Regions from separate parts of the Leeuwenhoekiella sp. H156 genome, predicted to be linked through region 1. Evidence: riboswitches for the same ligand, from Rfam matches in the RefSeq annotation. Region 1 holds a riboswitch; the other holds the start of a gene.

Region 1 (3,417 bases):
GCACGTGAGGCAAATTTTCTTTCACCCAGCGGGTGGCTTCAATAAAGTCAATAGCATTGCGACGGTGCTCCTCCATCCCGGTAGCAACCGGAAAGATATTCAGGTCAAAAATGATGTCTTCCGGCGGAAACTTTACCTGATTAACGAGTATATCATAACTGCGTTTGGTGATTTCAAGTCGGCGCTCGTAATTGTCTGCCTGGCCTACCTCATCAAAAGCCATAACGACCACGGCAGCACCGTAGCGCTTTATCTTTTTGGCGTGGCTAATAAATTCGGCTTCGCCTTCCTTCAAACTGATGGAATTCACAACACATTTGCCCTGCACGACCTGTAAACCCGCCTCGATGATTTCCCATTTAGAACTGTCTATCATAATGGGCACCCGGGCGATATCGGGTTCGGCGGCAATCAGGTTTAGGAAGTTGACCATTGCTTTTTTACCGTCAATAAGACCATCGTCCATATTGACGTCAATGATTTGCGCACCGCCTTCTACCTGATCGCGGGCAATGGCTAGTGCCTCGTCAAATTTCTCCTCATTAATAAGTCTTAAAAACCGGCGTGACCCTGCCACATTGGTTCGCTCACCCACATTCACAAAATTGCTTTCGGGAGTGATGACCAGCGGCTCAAGTCCGCTTAATTTAAGGGGTTTGAAGTTTTTAGTATGCTTAGCTGCCTGTACAGTAGTACTCATAACTGGTTTTTATAAAGCTGCCGTTTGTTCTAATGCGGGCAATGGTCTGGGTTTATAGTCTTTTACAAGATCTGCTATTGCCTTGATGTGTTCTGGTGTGGTACCGCAACAGCCGCCTACGATATTGATAAGCTGTTTATCGAGGTAGGTTTTTATTTGCGCTGCCATTTCTTCTGCGGTCTCGTCATATTCTCCAAAAGCGTTCGGTAAACCGGCGTTGGGATAAGCCGAAATCGCAAAGTCTGATTTGGATGAAACCACTTCGAGATAGGGAGTAAGCTGGTTTGCACCCAAAGCACAGTTGAAGCCAACTGAAAGCAAAGGCATATGGCCTATGGAAATCAGGAAAGCTTCCGCAGTTTGACCGGAAAGTGTTCTTCCGGAAGCATCGGTAATCGTGCCACTTACCATCACAGGCACCTCAATACCGCGCTCGTCTTTTACCTCTTCGATAGCAAAAAGGGCCGCTTTCGCGTTAAGCGTATCAAAAATAGTCTCAACCAAAAGAATATCTACGCCACCGTCTAGCAGTGCCTCGGCCTGTTGCTTGTAGGCTATGCGTAATTCGTCAAACGAAATTGCCCTAAAGCCGGGATCATTTACATCTGGTGACATACTCGCGGTTTTATTGGTAGGTCCCATAGCACCGGCAACAAAACGGGGTTTGTCGGGTTGCTTTTCGGTAAACTCCTGCGCGACTCTCCTGGCGATTTTAGCCGACTCGTAGTTGAGTTCATACACAAACTCCTGCATTCCGTAATCTGCCATTGCAATGGTGGTACCGCTAAAGGTATTGGTCTCTACGATGTCTGCGCCTGCGGCAAAATAGCTGGCGTGTACATTAGCAATCGCCTCGGGTTGGGTGATACTCAACATATCATTATTACCCTGTACCGGGCTGGGCCAGTCTTTAAACCGTTCTCCCCTGAAATCTTCCTCGGTAAACTTGTAACGCTGCAGCATGGTCCCCATGGCGCCGTCCAGTACCAAAATTCGCTCTTTTAAAGCCTGATATAATTTGTCTTTACTCATAATCAATTCGTATAAGCTTGTAGCCTCTCCTCTCGGTTTTAAGCACAGTTAAATCTGCTCAAAACAAAGCGCAAAATTAAGTTATTAAGAAGGCAAAAGAGGAGTTCGTAAAACTCGTTTTTTGTTATCTATCTCAACATATGAGTAGAATGTAGCACCTTCTCCGGGAGGAGGGTTGCTAAGGCTTCATCGGGTCTAATCCCTCTGCCTTTCTTGATAACTGCATTAAATAATGAACTGAACTGCAAAGATTAAAAAACAACGGGAGAATACCCAAATTTTAAGGGATTAATGTTTAAACAATTGAAAAAATACCTGCCTCTTTTTTAGACAAATGGCAATATATGCGGACGAAAAACGCATAAATATACTTGTTAAAAAATCAACTATCTGATTTACAGAGTTGTGTGTTTGATTATTTAAGTTAATTTTGTAGTCCCCATTTTTATAACGAAACGTAACTATTTATCTATGCAAAACGCTACTTATCTGGAATCTAGATTTCCAATTGTGGATTATGAGAATGCCTCTGATGCCGTAAAAGAAATCTATGATGACACAAAACGCACGCTACAAATCCCATTTGTACTAAACTGGTTTAAATGCCAGGGCTCTAATCCCATTTTACTAGCCGGAAATTGGGCTAAATTAAAAGCTACCCTAATGCAGGGTAACGTGCCTAACGTTTTAAAGCAACTCATTATTTACAACGTTTCAAAAAAACGCAATTGCTCCTACTGTGCCGAAGCTCACGGGATTTTTGCAGACAGCATGAGCAATCTGGTTAATGAGACGGCAAACTTTAAAGTGACCGAAAACCTGGATAGCCCCATGATTCCTGAAAGCTTTAGAACTGCTATTAAAGTGGTGACCAAGGCAGCTCTGCACTCTAATCAGATCAACGATGAAGATTTTAAGGCATTAAGCGATGCAGGTTTTGACGAGTCTGAAATTCAGGAATTGATGGCTCAGGCCGATCTGGTTAATATGCTGAATACCCTTGCAGATGTTTCCGGTATTAAGATCGATAACGAATTGATGGAAGCCCAGGCTTAAAACCTTTACATTCCTGTGAATCTATCTTCAGCCAAGTATCGCATTACCTACGAGGCATTTTCCAAGTTATCAGGCAGTCTCAGCAAAGTAGAATCTGTTGAAGAGCTTGGAATTGTTGCTAACAGGCATCTTAAGTATTTGTTTAATTTCAAGATGCTTAGGATTGTTATGCTTTTTAAAAACGAAACTGCTGTAAGTTTTACATTCCTTAAATCGAAAGAACCAAAAATCGTAGATAGCGATGAATTACTCGATTACGAAAAGCAACTGTTTAAAGTAAAAATTCCTCTTTTGAGAGCGCTTAACACAACCGATTTACCAGGTCACGCTACAGCTCTTTATGAAAACTGGAATAAGCCAAAATTATGGGGCTGGCATACGACATCAGGCGAACGGGAAATTTGCTTTTCCTTAATTTCAGATGATACCGAAAGCTTTAACCACAGTGATATGGAAATCCTCAATCTGCTGGTTGATAACATCACCTCGAGGTATTTTCAAATCTATCTGAGTCAGCAATTAAAAACCAAAAACTTAAGGCTGAAAGAAGCAATTACAGAAATAGAACTCAAGAATACCGAAATTGAGCGCATCAATAACAATCAACAAAATATTATTTTCCGCAGAAC
Region 2 (3,417 bases), 1.6 Mb from region 1:
AAACCTTTCAGAGTTACCAATTGCTTCTCTTACAGTTTTAACATATGATCGATCTTCATTCGGAATGGATATTTTCTTTTTTATCCTGGTAGCCATTAAAACATACCTTCTTCGACTTTGAGGTACACCAAAATATTTTGAATTCAATATGCCATCATCAAAAACATATCCCTCATCAGTTAGAAAGGATTTAAATCGCTCGATGGGGCTTTTTGGGTTTTTATCAAATCCTGGTACATTTTCGATAAATACATAACCTGGTCTGTAAAACTCTACGAATTCTCGAAAATCTTCTAAAAGAAGTCTCGTTTTCTTAGACTTCGACTTATTAGTAGTGATATTAGAATAATACTGACAAGGGCTACAGCCAACAAATATTAGGTTTCTTTGATTTCTTCTAATTTTGAAAAATTTCCCAATTTGCTTTTTATCTAATTTAGAAACATCTGCGTTTAGAAATTTTGCGCTATTGTTAATTTCATAAGTTTCTTTGCAGTTTTTATCTATATCGATGCCACCTAGAACTTCGATTCCAGCTTGTTTAAAACCACATGTAACACCTCCAGCTGAACAAAAAAAGTCAACAGCTTTTAATCTATTTTTTTTCACTACCAACTTTACAGAGTTTTAAAAACGAAAATATGATTTTATTTTTTAAAAGAAGTGATCAGCTTCTCTGACCTATTTAACAATATGATACTAAAATGTTTAAAATACTGAATACCAAACCCCAGCTCTATTCATCCATACTTTTAAATTTTTGAGCAACTCCCCTCTACTCAGCTTTTAATTGATTGAAAAATAATTTATAGTTGAGCTTAAAATGAAAAGCACTTATTCTTCAACATAAATATTAATACTCCACCCTATCCCCTTTTTCCGTCCATTCCTCAAAAGGCTTGATGGCAATCTCGGGAGCCAACTGTTTAAAAGGGATACTGCGCTCGTTGTAGGGTAACTCCAATTCCTTATAGATAAAGGCATCGTCAAAGCCAATGTTTGCCGCATCGGTTTTGGTACTGCCGTAATACACTTTATCGGGGCGTGCCCAGTAGATCGCGCCCAGGCACATCGGGCAGGGTTCGCAGGAGGTATAAATCGTACAGCCGGTAAGCTGAAAGCTATTGAGGTTTTTACAGGCATCGCGTATGGCGGTGACTTCGGCGTGCGCCGTGGGATCATTGGTTGACGTCACTTTATTGTTGCCCTTTCCTATGATTTTTCCGTCCTTCACAATCACGCAGCCAAAGGGTCCGCCCTCGTTGTTTTGCATTCCTTTTAAAGCCGCGTTTACCGCTTCCTGCATAAAGTTTTCGTCTGTCATCATCTCATGTCGTTTGGTGTAAATATAAGGGTTAATCTTATTTTTAGTTTCCAAAGTCCGGTAAACACGCAGTAGTTTATACGCTTTGTGGTTTTATACGCCCTGCTCCATAAAAAGCCCACTTCCCTCCCATCCCCTGTGCGCGCAAACGGGCCGGGGCTTACCTTATCAAAAGATTAACTTTTCAGGATCTTTTAATAGACTTTCCTAAAGTACTTTTGCCGCCTTAAATAAATTATCCAGAATCTCATAAGGGAGATAGCAACCTGCATTAACGAGCAAGGTGCTAAAATAGATAAGCCAATTACCTGGAAACCTTGTTAACACCTCTTTGTAATTCCTGCTATTTCCTGTATTGAGCTAAAAAACAGCTATGGCACAGACTGCGCAGCCTATTCCCAAATTTTCAGCACTATTCCCTTTATTTGTTTTTGTGGGCACTTTTCTGGGTGTGGGCATCTATCAAAATGATTTTTATGCACTTCCTGCTCCCATTGCCGTTATCGCGGGTATTGTAGTCGCGTTTATCCAATTCAGGCAACCCATCAACACCAAAATAGCGAGCCTTTTACAGGGTTGTGGGGATGATAAAATACTCACCATGTGTTTGATTTATCTGCTTGCCGGTGCTTTTGCAGCGATCACCAACGCCACCGGCAGTGTCGATGCCATTGTCAATCTGGGTCTCGATGCTATTGCGATACAGTATATCTACGTGGGGATTTTTGTTATTGCGGGCTTCCTGTCGGTCTCTACGGGGACATCGGTTGGGGCGATTGTTGCCCTGGCTCCTATTGTGGTGGGTTTTGCGGCCAACAGCAGCGCAGACCTGGCGATTCTATGCGGGGCACTTCTGGGCGGAAGTATGTTTGGAGATAATTTATCGGTGATTTCCGATACGACCATTGCGGCTACCCAGTCGCTGGGGACTAAAATGAGTGCTAAATTTCGACAGAATATTAAAATCGCGATACCCGCAGCACTGGGTACGGTTGCTATTTTGGTTTTTCAGGGACTGGATCTTAGCATTGCCGCCGAAACTGCCGTGAATTATGAATATGACGTACTCAAAATAAGCCCTTATATTTTGGTTATAGTACTTTCTATAGCAGGGCTTAATGTGTTTATCACGCTTTTTCTAGGTGTCCTGGCAGCAGCCATTCTGGGTATTGCCTACGGGGACTTTACGCTGTTGGAATCTACCAAAATTGCCTATGAAGGCTTTACCAATATGACCGAAATCTTCCTTTTGTCGTTACTTACCGGAGGTCTTGCGGCATTGGTTTCGCTTAACGGCGGGATTGCTTTTATTCTGGAAAACATTAAAAAGCTGATTAAAAATAAAAAGACGGCAGAGCTGGGCATTGCTACTTTGGTAAGTAGCATCAATATGGCCATTGCAAACAATACGGTCTCGATCATTATCGCCGGACCTATTGCCAAAAGCATCAACGACGAGTACGCATTAGACCCTAAAAAAACAGCTTCTATACTTGATATTTTTGCCTGTATCACGCAGGGATTGTTGCCTTATGGAGCTCAGGTTTTGATGATTCTGAGTTTTTCAAACGGAAATATCGATTATTTAGACCTGATGTCAAACACCTGGTATCTACTCCTGTTGCTCCTCTACACGCTGCTTTTTATCCTGTTTAATCCTATGCGCAAAGCGAAATCTCAAAGTGTTTAATTCGGTTTTTTTTTAACCGGAATTTTACTGATTTTAAAATCACGAAGTGTTTCAGCATTAGATTTTTTGCGTTTAAAAGGTGTTTTCTTGAAACCAGGTGATTTCTGTTTTGGGAGTACAAACACATTAACTTCTATTTGTATTCCTGTTCTTTTGCCTTGATGCCAAAGAACCAACCCGTCTATTGAGGCGGGCAGGAAAATTGAGAAACTTCAACTTCAATTCAAGTTTCTGTTCTTTTGCCTTGATGCCAAAGAACCAAAAGATCAAGGCTGACAAAACTTTATCTAAATTTATCATTCCCTCGCTAAATTTTAGAAACTCGCTTGTATAGATGTACTTAATATCAAAATTCGTGAAGCTCAAACAGTCTAAAATTTTACGCTCACTCATTTCAAATTTT

The links. Region 1 has a riboswitch for S-adenosylmethionine ahead of ACSSS3_RS05030 (homocysteine S-methyltransferase family protein). Riboswitches for the same ligand answer to the same signal wherever they lie in the genome.
Region 2: linked by a shared signal. The riboswitch ahead of ACSSS3_RS16905 (Na+/H+ antiporter NhaC family protein) and the one ahead of ACSSS3_RS05030 (homocysteine S-methyltransferase family protein) in region 1 are both predicted to bind S-adenosylmethionine.

Annotation. Positions count from the first base shown of each region.
Region 1 covers NZ_CP197499.1:1,191,951-1,195,367, forward strand. Annotated here, with positions in the region: gene ACSSS3_RS05025 (vitamin B12 dependent-methionine synthase activation domain-containing protein) at 1-700, opposite strand, end outside; gene ACSSS3_RS05030 (homocysteine S-methyltransferase family protein) at 710-1,732, opposite strand; SAM riboswitch class I at 1,854-1,955, opposite strand; gene ACSSS3_RS05035 (carboxymuconolactone decarboxylase family protein) at 2,204-2,788, shown strand; gene ACSSS3_RS05040 (hypothetical protein) at 2,804-3,417, shown strand, end outside.
Region 2 covers NZ_CP197499.1:3,981,718-3,985,134, forward strand. Annotated here, with positions in the region: gene ACSSS3_RS16895 (DNA cytosine methyltransferase) at 1-609, opposite strand, end outside; gene ACSSS3_RS16900 (nucleoside deaminase) at 854-1,327, opposite strand; SAM-I-IV-variant riboswitch at 1,555-1,652, shown strand; gene ACSSS3_RS16905 (Na+/H+ antiporter NhaC family protein) at 1,698-3,014, shown strand.